One region of the Spirosoma montaniterrae genome, then DNA from elsewhere that is predicted to be linked to it. Evidence: riboswitches for the same ligand, from Rfam matches in the RefSeq annotation. Region 1 holds a riboswitch; the other holds the start of a gene.
The links. A riboswitch is a leader RNA that binds a small molecule or an ion and turns the genes downstream of it on or off. The one in region 1 is predicted to bind S-adenosylmethionine.
Positions count from the first base shown of each region.

Region 2: another riboswitch for S-adenosylmethionine. It lies ahead of AWR27_RS01930 (O-acetylhomoserine aminocarboxypropyltransferase/cysteine synthase family protein); the one in region 1 lies ahead of AWR27_RS16195 (homocysteine S-methyltransferase family protein).

Region 1 covers NZ_CP014263.1:3,735,869-3,741,256, reverse strand. Annotated here, with positions in the region: gene AWR27_RS16205 (DUF1553 domain-containing protein) at 1-1,784, opposite strand, end outside; gene AWR27_RS16200 (Ppx/GppA phosphatase family protein) at 1,939-2,823, opposite strand; SAM riboswitch class I at 3,013-3,118, shown strand; partial or broken gene AWR27_RS16195 (homocysteine S-methyltransferase family protein) at 3,227-3,825, shown strand; partial or broken gene AWR27_RS26205 (endonuclease domain-containing protein) at 3,877-4,188, shown strand; partial or broken gene metH (methionine synthase) at 4,327-5,388, shown strand, end outside.
Region 2 covers NZ_CP014263.1:446,958-452,345, forward strand. Annotated here, with positions in the region: gene AWR27_RS01910 (Gfo/Idh/MocA family protein) at 1-247, opposite strand, end outside; gene AWR27_RS01915 (glycoside hydrolase family 28 protein) at 244-1,815, opposite strand; gene AWR27_RS01920 (hypothetical protein) at 1,839-2,162, opposite strand; gene AWR27_RS01925 (DciA family protein) at 2,286-2,612, opposite strand; SAM riboswitch class I at 2,803-2,919, shown strand; gene AWR27_RS01930 (O-acetylhomoserine aminocarboxypropyltransferase/cysteine synthase family protein) at 3,138-4,454, shown strand; gene AWR27_RS01935 (homoserine O-acetyltransferase family protein) at 4,536-5,388, shown strand, end outside.

The sequences.
Region 1 (5,388 bases):
TGGGCTTGCCGGGCGCGGTGGGCCGGGCGTTCGCGCATGACGGGCGTCGTAATAGCCGGGATGCTCGTCAGTCGCTCCACCGAGTCGCGCAGGGCCGGGTTGCGACTGATGGGAGCCTGCGGTACGTCGAGATGAAACCAGTCGATGTGTACCAGATCGCTCCGAAATTCTTTGTCTTTGCGAAAGACCAGAAATACGGTATGCCGTCCGGGCCGCGTCAGGCCCGACGTCGGCTGCACAGTGGCCCGGTGCGTGCCGTAGGTTTTCCAGTTGTACCACTGCCCCGGTGCGCCGTCCTGCGTAGCCGGGATTTTGGTACGGCTGATGAGCGGGCCATCGGGCCGGTCGAGGTGAAGTTCGATGAATGACGAAAACGACGTTGTGTAGCGGTACGTAATAGCCGATACACCCGTCAGGTCCACGTTGTCGTAGCCCACAAACGCGCCTTCGGTGGTTTGCATAATGGCCGTTTGGTTGTCCCAGAGTTCGATGTGGCGGCTGGTACTGTCGAAGTCTTCGGCCTCGATGCGCCGGTAGCCAACCCGGCTGAGTAACTCGCTCCGTTGCTCGCCCAGACCTGTCAGCGGATCGCTGGGCAGCGTAGCGACTTCCGCCGGAACGCGCTGCCGAATCCAGCCCATCAGTCGCCGTAGGTACTGTTCGTTGTCGGGCGTGAAGGTGCTGAGTTTCGGCTTTTCGTTGTAGATGTCGCGGTCTTCGGTGTTGTTGAAAAACGCCAGAAACTTGTAAAAATCGGCGTGGCGGATGGGGTCGTAGGGGTGGCTGTGGCACTGCACACAACTCATCGTTGTACCTTGCCAAACCTCGAATGTCGTACTCACCCGGTCGATCAGGGCCATGTTGCGGAATTCCTCATCGTTGGTGCCGCCCTCGTCGTTAGCCATCGTGTTCCGGTGGAACGCCGTAGCAATCAGGTTGCGCTGATACGTAGCGGCATCGGTTGCGGGTAGCAGGTCGCCGGCCAATTGTTCGAGGGTGAAGCGGTCGAAAGGCAGGTCGCGGTTGAAGGCGTCGATGACCCAGTCGCGGTAGGTCCAGATGCTGCGTTCGAGGTCTTTTTCGTAGCCTTTCGAGTCGGCGTAACGGGCGAGGTCGAGCCACATACTGGCCCATCGCTCGCCAAATCGGGGCGACGCCAGCAATGTATCGACCAACTTCTCGTAAGCGTTCGGCGACGTATCACGCAGGAAGCGGGTGGCCTGCTGATGGGTCGGCGGCAATCCCGTCAGGTCGAGGCTCACCCGACGCAGCAACGTAGCGCGGTCTGCTTCGGGCGCGGGTTTCAGCCCTTCCTGTTCCAGCCGCTCCCGCACGAACGTGTCGATGGATTTGGTGGTCGCGTCGGTTCCCCGTTTTGGGGGAAGGTAGGCCCAATGGTCTTCCCACTCAGCTCCCTGATCGATCCAGTCGCGAATGAGGTTGATTTCGTCCTTGCTCAGGGGCGGGTGTTCGAGCGGCATTCGCAGTTCCGGGTCGTCGCTCACGAGCCGCTTCACCAGTTCCGATGCGTCGGCATCGCCCGGCACAATCGCGTACTTGCCCGACTTCGCTTTGGCTAACGCTTCTTCGCGAAACAGCATACTGAAGTTGCCGCTTTTCTTGATACCGCCGTGGCACGTAATGCACTTCGCGTTGACAATAGGTCGAATCTGCTCGTTATAACTGATGCGTTTGCCACCGAACAAACCACCCACCGTGCAGGCCGCTACCGTTGCAGTTAGGGCGAGTCCGCCGAGCCAGAAGTAGCGCATTGTCGGGAGCATCGTGATCAATCGGTTGAGTGTCACACAGTAGAACCGCACCGGCGAACCAGCTAATTTTCAAGACCGTATCGATCCTGCAAAGTCAAAAGCAATCTAAGCTTGTATTTTAACGTGGACTACGGAATAAAAAGAGTGGTGAAGGTCAAAACTGTTTTTAAACCCGCTTCTTTCGCGAAAGCTGGGCATAAACCAACTGAATAATGCCATCTTTCAGGCCCAGATCGGGCACGATAATCTGGCTGGCTCCGGCCCATTTCATCACGGAGATGTAGATGTCGGCGGCTGGTACAATCACGTCGGCACGGTCGGCATTCAGGCGGAGCTTATTGATACGGTCGTCTAAACTATAGCTGGCAACATGGTTGCGGATGCGCTCAATCTCAGCCAGCGACGTGCCTTCTTCGGTGGTTTTGGCCGCCAGATTAAACAGCTTGCTGATGTTACCGCCCGTGCCAATAGCCACCACGCCCTGCGATGAGTCGATATTTTCCTGAACCCAATCTTCAATTTTGCGCCAGGCTCCTTTTGTTTCTTTGCCCTCCAGCAGCCGTACCGAGCCAATTTTGAACGACTTCGAGTTGATTTTCTGCCGGTTCACATACACGTTCAGTTCGGTGCTGCCCCCACCCACGTCGATGTGCAGAAACTGCCGGTCGTCTAATGCCTGAACCACTACGTTGTTAATAAGTTCGGCCTCTTTCTGTCCGTCGATGATGTGAATTTTTACGGCGGTCTGGGCTTCAATGCGCCGGGCAACGTCGTGACCATTAGACGCTTCGCGCATGGCCGACGTAGCGCAGGCCATGTAATGTTCCACTTCGTGCAGTTCCATCAGCAGTTTATATACCTGCATCAGTTTGGCAGTGCGGGCTTCCGATTCGGGCGTGAGTTCGCCGAAATTGAATACGTCGTGACCCAGGCGTAGCGGAAACCGCACATACTCAACCTTCTTGAAGCTTACTGAATCGTTGTTATGAAGTATAGTAGAAATTTGCAGCCGGGCTGCGTTAGACCCAATATCGATAGCGGCCAGTTTCATAATGTGTTGAATGATTGACAGGTTGAATGATTGAATGATTGAATGGTTGAATGATGGAATGGGCTTTCACCAAAACAATCCATTCCATCATTCAATCACTCAACCAGTCAATCACTCAACCACTCAAAATTAAGTCGGCCCAAAAGTAAAGCTTTTTTGGGTTCTACCGGCCCAGTGTGTATTTTTACGAGCTTATCAAGAAAGACGGAGGGACTGGACCCTGCGATGTCTTGGCAACCGGCCACCTGGCACCGGTGCCACATTCCACCCCAACCCAGAACGGGGCAGATAAGGTAGTAACCAACCGTTGTTGTTGATAAGCCTGGTTTCTTTTCTGTAAATTTGCACTTTTTTGGGACGAACGGCTGTTCTCCTGCAAACAGGCTATAACGTATTGCATCGCTTGAAACCGATAACCGAACTTCTCCGCGAACGTATCCTCGTGCTCGATGGCGCGATGGGCTCCATGATTCAGCAATATCAGCTTACCGAAGCCGATTATCGGGTGAGCGATTTCAGGATTGGTCGCACGACCTGAAGGGCAACAACGATCTGCTGAGCCTGACCCGCCCCGATATTATTCAGGAAATACATCGGCAGTACCTCGACGCCGGGGCCGATATTATTGAAACCAACACGTTTAGCGGCACCAGCATCGCTATGGCCGACTATCGGATGGAATCGCTGGTGTATGAACTGAACTATGAGTCGGCGCGGATTGCGAAAGAAGTGGCCGTTGACTATACCCGCCAGAACCCCGACAAGCCGCGCTTCGTAGCGGGCGCAATGGGGCCAACCAACCGCACCGCCAGTCTCTCGCCCGACGTGAACAACCCGGCCTACCGCGCCGTGACGTTCGATGAGTTGGTCGATGCGTACTACGAACAGGTTTCGGGCTTAGTTGATGGCGGTGCCGACCTCTTGCTGGTCGAAACCATTTTCGATACGCTCAATGCCAAAGCCGCGCTGTTTGCGATTGATAAGTACTTTCAGGAACACCCCACCCCCGGCCCCTCCCCGTTAGGGAGGGGAGCGATTGCTCAGGCTCAGCCGTTGGTTTATAACAACGCGCCGTTTTACCATACAGATTCTGAGCGTTGGAAGTCGTTGAGAGAATTCGCGCGTGAACACAGAAAGCAACCAACAAAGGCAGAAGACGTTCTCTGGCAGCAATTGCGGGGGAGACAGTTGCTGGGGCTTAAGTTTCGCCGACAACACGCCATTCAGGATTTTATTGCCGATTTTGTTTGTATTGAGAAGCGTTTGGTAATTGAAGTGGATGGCTCGATTCATGACCAACAGCAGGAATATGATCTGTTACGCACAGAGTATCTCAATGCGAATGGATTTAATGTTGTCCGTTTCACAAACGAGCAAGTTCTTCACGACGTAAGTTCAGTTCTTAAGCAAATAGAAAAAGCCATTGCCGAGCAATCGAAAGAGTTGAAAAAAACGACTGAGGCTACTCCCCTCCCTAACGGGGAGGGGCTGGGGGTGGGGTATCTCCCCATCATGGTCTCCGGTACCATCACCGATGCCAGTGGCCGGACGCTGTCGGGGCAAACGACCGAAGCGTTTTTGTATTCCATCTCGCACCTGCCGCTGCTGAGCGTGGGGCTGAACTGCGCCCTCGGTGCCGAACCGATGCGGCCCTACATTCAGACGCTCGCCAAAGAAGCTCCCTTCTTTACGTCGGCTTATCCAAACGCCGGTTTGCCGAATGCGTTTGGCGAGTACGACGAAACGCCCGATATGATGGCCGCCCAAATCGAGGGCTTCATCCGCGATAGCTTCGTCAATATTGTGGGCGGCTGTTGCGGCTCTACGCCCGCGCACATCCGCGCCATTGCCGACGTGGCAGCCAGGTACCCGCCCCGACAACTGCCCCAACCCGAACCATACCAGAAACTGAGCGGACTGGAACCGCTGAAAATCACCGAACAAACCAACTTCCTGAACGTCGGCGAACGGACCAACGTAACCGGCTCGAAGAAATTTGCGCGGCTTATCAAAGAAGGCAACTACGACGAAGCCCTGAGCATTGCGCGTGGGCAGGTAGAAGGCGGGGCGCAGGTGATTGACGTAAATATGGACGAAGGCATGCTCGACTCGGTGGAGGCCATGACCACGTTCCTGAACCTGATTGCGTCGGAACCCGACATTGCGCGGGTGCCGGTCATGATCGACTCCTCAAAGTGGGAGGTCATCGAAGCGGGCCTGAAGTGTGTGCAGGGCAAGGCCATCGTGAACTCCATTTCACTGAAAGAAGGCGAAGAAGCATTTATCGAGCGGGCACAACTCATCAAACGTTACGGCGCGGCAACCGTGGTCATGGCGTTTGACGAAACCGGGCAGGCCGACTCCTACGAACGGCGCATTCAAATCTGCGAACGGGCCTACCGGATTCTGGTCGATAAAGTCAACTTTGCCCCGCAGGACATTATCTTCGACCCCAACATTCTGACTGTTGCAACGGGCATCGACGAACACAATAACTACGCCGTTGACTTCATCAATGCCACGCGCTGGATCAAACAAAATCTGCCACTGGCGAAGGTGAGCGGT
Region 2 (5,388 bases), 2.5 Mb from region 1:
CCCGCCGATTCATCACGTTCTGGTCCACGTCGCACAGGGCCGCGCACCGAACTCCTGGGTGCTTAAGCATCGATGTCAGGTCGGCCCAGCCCATGCTGTTGCACCCGATGAGGGCCACCGAAATTGTTTCGGCAGCCGAACGGATTGGTGGTTGAGACGAATTGGCCAGCAGTTGGTCGGGCAGCAGTGCACCCGTAACGGCCATCTGAGCCGATTGGTGCAGAAATTGGCGACGAGTGTTTGTCATGGGAAAGGGGTGTAAGCAATCGTGTTTTTCGGGAGTGTTTTGTCTGACAATAGTGGCGTGCGGGCGTTTTTGAGGTAGTTGGTGTGAATCATAAGATTTCGGGTATTAGCTCCACCGATACGCAAAAACTGGTTTGTGCCCGGCTGAGCCACACACTCATTGATGATCCCATTGCGGCAATCGGTAAGCAACAGAGCGGGCCAATCAGATGTTTTGTGTGCCTGCCGCGCCGAAATGTCGCGCAGTCGGAAGTTGCTTACATTGGTCAGTACCAGCCCACTCTGCCAGCCGGGTTCGGGCTTTTCGTCGTTCCAGCGCACGGCGATGTTGTCGAGCGTCAGACCATCAACGCCCTCGAAGCGCATAGCGTGAGCAGTGCGTTTGTCGGGCGTGGCTTCAGGTTCCATAAACACCTGAACGTTGGCGATGCGGATGTTTTCCAGGGGTTTTCCCACGGTTGTGATGATCCGGCTCGTTCCCTGGGCGTGAGCAATCACGTTATCGATGGTGATGTTTTTGATGGCCCCTACTGCCGAGGTTGGGTTGCGTTTTTTGAGTACGAAATAAAACACCTCTGCATCGCCCCACCAGTTCCAGTGTCGTCGGTGCAGGTCAATGGTCAGGTTCGAGAACTTGATGTCGCTCACCGTTGCTCCATCCTGCACGTTGATACCCATGCCTTTGTTAGCATCGCGGATAACGCAATTGCTGAAAATGACGTGCCGGATGGGCGATAGCGTTTCCGTGCCAATCATCAGGGCGGTCGATGAACTGGTCAGGATACAGTTATCGACCACAATGTTTTCGGTTGGGTACGATTTGCCGCTGGGTTTAAAATCCCATGAGCCTGATTTGAGACAAATGGCATCGTCGCCGGTCGAGATGATGCACCCCGAAATATGAGCGTTGCTGGTTCCGTCGAGGTCGATACCATCGGAGTTTACGCCCATCTTCAGGTCAGAGGTAATGGTTACGCCCCGAATCTTCACCTGCTGGCACCCCCAGATGCGCATACACCAGAGGGAGGTGTTTTCAAACGTCACATCGTCGATTGTGATGCCGGTACATTCTTTAAACAGCACCCCAAACGCGCTGTTGCCTACCCGGTAGCTGCGTTTCATTTCTACGCCCGCTTTTTTGGCAATTTCTACCTCTTTGGCAATTTCTACGTCGCCGTAGTTGTAATCGGTCCACTGGTATTTTGCCTGCCCGTCAATTTTTCCCCGGCCTGTAATGGCGATGTTTGTGGCGTTTTCGGCATAGATAAAACCGTCAGCTTTGAAGGCCGGATTGGGCAAATCGGCGTACAAAATGGCCCCGGCATCCACCTGAAGCGTGATATTGTCGTGTAGCACAATGCCAAGGCAGGTATAGTGGCCGGGCGGCACCTGCACCACGCCCCCGTTTGTTGTTCGGGCGGCTGCAATAGCGTTGGCAATGGCCCCGGTTGCATCATCGCCTTTTTGGCCGGTAGCTCCATACTCGCGAATATTATAAATCGGGGGTGAGCCAATTGCAACTGTACTGAGGAATAGCAGAAAAAATGAGAATAAATACTTGATTATCATAGAATCGGGTAGGTTTCAGTTGGTCATTTCTTCGCTTTCTCCGCTTCAAGCAATAGCGTCACAATGGTCCGATGGCCGTTGTCGCGGGCGCGGTCGATGGCGCGGAACCCGTCGCTGTCCTGATAAAAAACGTCGGCTCCCTGCGTCAGTAAAGCCTTTACTGCCAATTCGTTACCCGTCCAGGCTGCCTGCACCAATTCTTTTCCCAGTTTCCCGTTTCCGGTTGTGCCCGATTGGTTTGGCCGGATCGAAGCCGCCACCTGACCCGTCCGCAGAACGGTGCGTGTGCTGGTCAACTGACGTTCCTGAGCGAGTTGGGCTTGTCGAACGGAGTCGGGAGTTGCCACAAATCCGCTAAATCATGGTACATGACCCAACATGCACAGGGGCGAAAACTGACTATCAGGGAAAAACGATTCCGTCTGTGCAGATTATACAAACAACTCGCAGACTAAAAGGGAGATTTGTTACTAAATGAACACCACGTCGTCAATGACATCGGTTCCCATGTCTTTGTTGATGACCTGAATGAGCTTTTGCTTGGCATTCACGAGTTCGCTGCGGAGGGGGGCGGAGGTCAGTTCGATGTGCAGCTTACGGTCGCGGACGTAGATGCGGTTGGTGCGTGAGGCAATAGCCTGCCCCATCATGCGGCCCCAGAACGCTTCGAGGTAGGTTTCGTTAAAGCGCGATTGAAGCTGATAATGTTTCAGCAACTGCCCGATGGCGTCTTTTACGGTGGTGGTGCCAGCTACGCGGGTGGCGTTTTCGCGATTGTATTTGTAGGGCTGATGCATACGGGGCGGTGTGTCTTTCCTACAAAAGTAAACAGCCCCCGGTTTTACTACCTATGCCGCTGACCAATTTTTTAGAAAAATAAGGGAACGGGCAGAAATCGCGGCAAACGTTTGGAAACAGGCGCGTTGGCTTGTATACTTGCGGCATCAAGTCAATTCTACGCGTTGCTTACCGTCGTCAACGCGCGTTGATTTATACAGAAGCGGGGAGAGATCAGGCTCTTCGAACCGCTGGCAACCTACCACTTGGCAAGGTGCTAACTCCTGCCTAAAATGACCCAAACGTGGTCATTAGGAACTATAAATCGAATACGAACATGCTCTGTATCAGATGCTGTATGCCCTACGGGGCCAGCTAAAGCACATCCGCCACCCGCACACACCAGATCGGGAGTGATTTGGCGTGCCATTTTTCAGTTGTAAAGTTATCGGGTTGTACAGTTGTAAGGTTTGCAACCACCCAACTCCACCGCCCGCTCAACTTTACAACCCTACAACTTTTACAACTTTATAACTCCGTCAAAAATGTCTTCTCAACTGCATTTCGATACACTGCAACTGCACGCTGGTCAGGAGGCCGACCCCACTACCAACTCGCGGGCGGTGCCTATTTACCAGACAACCTCTTACGTCTTCAACGATTCGGCGCACGGTGCCGATTTGTTCGCGCTGAAGGCGTTTGGCAATATTTACACCCGCATCATGAACCCCACGTCCGACGTGTTTGAGAAACGCATGGCGGCTCTTGAAGGGGGCGTGGCCGCTTTGGCCGTGGCATCGGGGCAGGCGGCTCAGTTCATTGCCCTGACCAATATCCTGAATGCGGGCGATAACTTTATTTCGACCTCGTTTCTGTATGGCGGCACCTACAATCAGTTCAAGGTGTCGTTCAAACGGCTTGGCATCGACGCTCGTTTTGCCAATGGCGACAAACCAGAAGCCTTTGCCAAACTGATCGACGAAAACACGAAGGCTATTTACCTCGAAACCATTGGCAATCCCGGTTTCAACATTCCTGATTTTGATGCCATTGCCGAGTTAGCCAGGCAACATGACCTGCCAATTATTGTCGATAACACCTTCGGGGCGGGTGGCTACCTGTTCCGGCCTATCGAACACGGCGCGGCTGTGGTGGTGGAGTCGGCTACGAAATGGATTGGCGGCCACGGTACGAGCATCGGCGGGGTGATTGTCGATAGCGGTAACTATAACTGGGGTAACGGCAAATTTCCGCAGTTCAGCGAACCGTCCGAGGGCTACCACGGCATGGTGTTCAGCGACGTGTTTGGCGTGGGCGGCCCGTTTGGCAACATCCAGTTTATTATCCGAGCCCGCGTCGAAGGGCTGCGCGATTGGGGACCGGCCATTAGCCCGTTCAACTCGTTTTTGCTCTTACAGGGCCTCGAAACGCTCTCGCTGCGCGTTGACCGCACGGTACAAAACGCCCTCGCACTGGCACAATGGCTCGAAGCGCACGAACAGGTTGACGTTGTAAATTACCCCGGTCTCGAAAGTAGCTCATACCACGAACTGGCGAAGAAATACCTCAAGCGCGGCTTCGGGGGCGTATTTACGTTCAAAGTGAAGGGCGGAAAAGAGGCCGCCGATCAGTTTGTGAACAGCCTGAAATTAGTGAGCCATCTCGCCAATGTCGGCGACTCAAAAACGCTGATTATTCACCCGGCCAGCACCACCCATCAGCAACTGAGCGAACAGGAACAGGCCAGTGCAGGCGTTGAACCCGGCCTGCTGCGTATTTCTGCCGGTATCGAGCATCTTGACGACATCAAGGCCGATCTCGAACAGGCGTTTGCCCAGATTGCCGAACCCGTAGCAGCTTAATTGTTTCAGGTACTGTGTTCTATGTACTACGGGCACTCAGTCCACTGTAGCACATAGAACACAGTATTAGGTACGTAGGATATGACCTTTTTCGATTACAAATATTCGTTTCCACTCGAATCGGGGCAAATCCTGCCCGGTTTCCGGTTGGCCTATACCACACGTGGCACATTAGACAATACAGCCTCGAACGTGGTGTGGGTATGCCACGCCCTGACCGGCAACGCCGACGCGGGCGACTGGTGGGGCGGTATGGTTGGGCCGGGCAAATACTTCGACCCTGCCCGCGACTTCATCGTCTGTGCCAACGTGCTGGGATCATGTTACGGCTCAACGGGGCCGCTGTCGGATAATCCTGAAACGGGGCAACCGTACTACTACGATTTTCCGACCCTCACGATTCGCGACATCGTGGCGGCTCTCGATTTGCTGCGTCAGGAGTTAGGTATCGAAAAAATCCGTACCTGTATTGGCGGGTCGGTAGGGGGCGAGCAGGCGTTGGAATGGGCTGTTATGCAGCCTGATGTTATTGATAATGTGGTGGTTATTGCCACCAGTGCGGTGGCATCGCCATGGTGTATTGCGTTCAACGAAGCCCAGCGGATGGCTATCGAAGCTGATCCTACGTGGGGCGAACGCCGTGCCGATGCGGGCATGGCCGGTATGAAGGCCGCCCGCGCTATGGCCATGATTTCGTATCGCAACTATGATACCTATGGCTTCACGCAGGCCCTCGACAACAACGAACAACTCGACGGTTACAAGGCCGCGTCGTACCAACGCTATCAGGGCGAAAAAATCGCCGAACGCTACAATGCCTTCACCTACTGGACGCTCTCGAAAGTGATGGACTCACACAACGTGGGGCGCAATCGGGGCAGCATCCTGAACGCGCTGGGGCAAATTAAAGCCCGTACACTGGTGGTCGGCATTA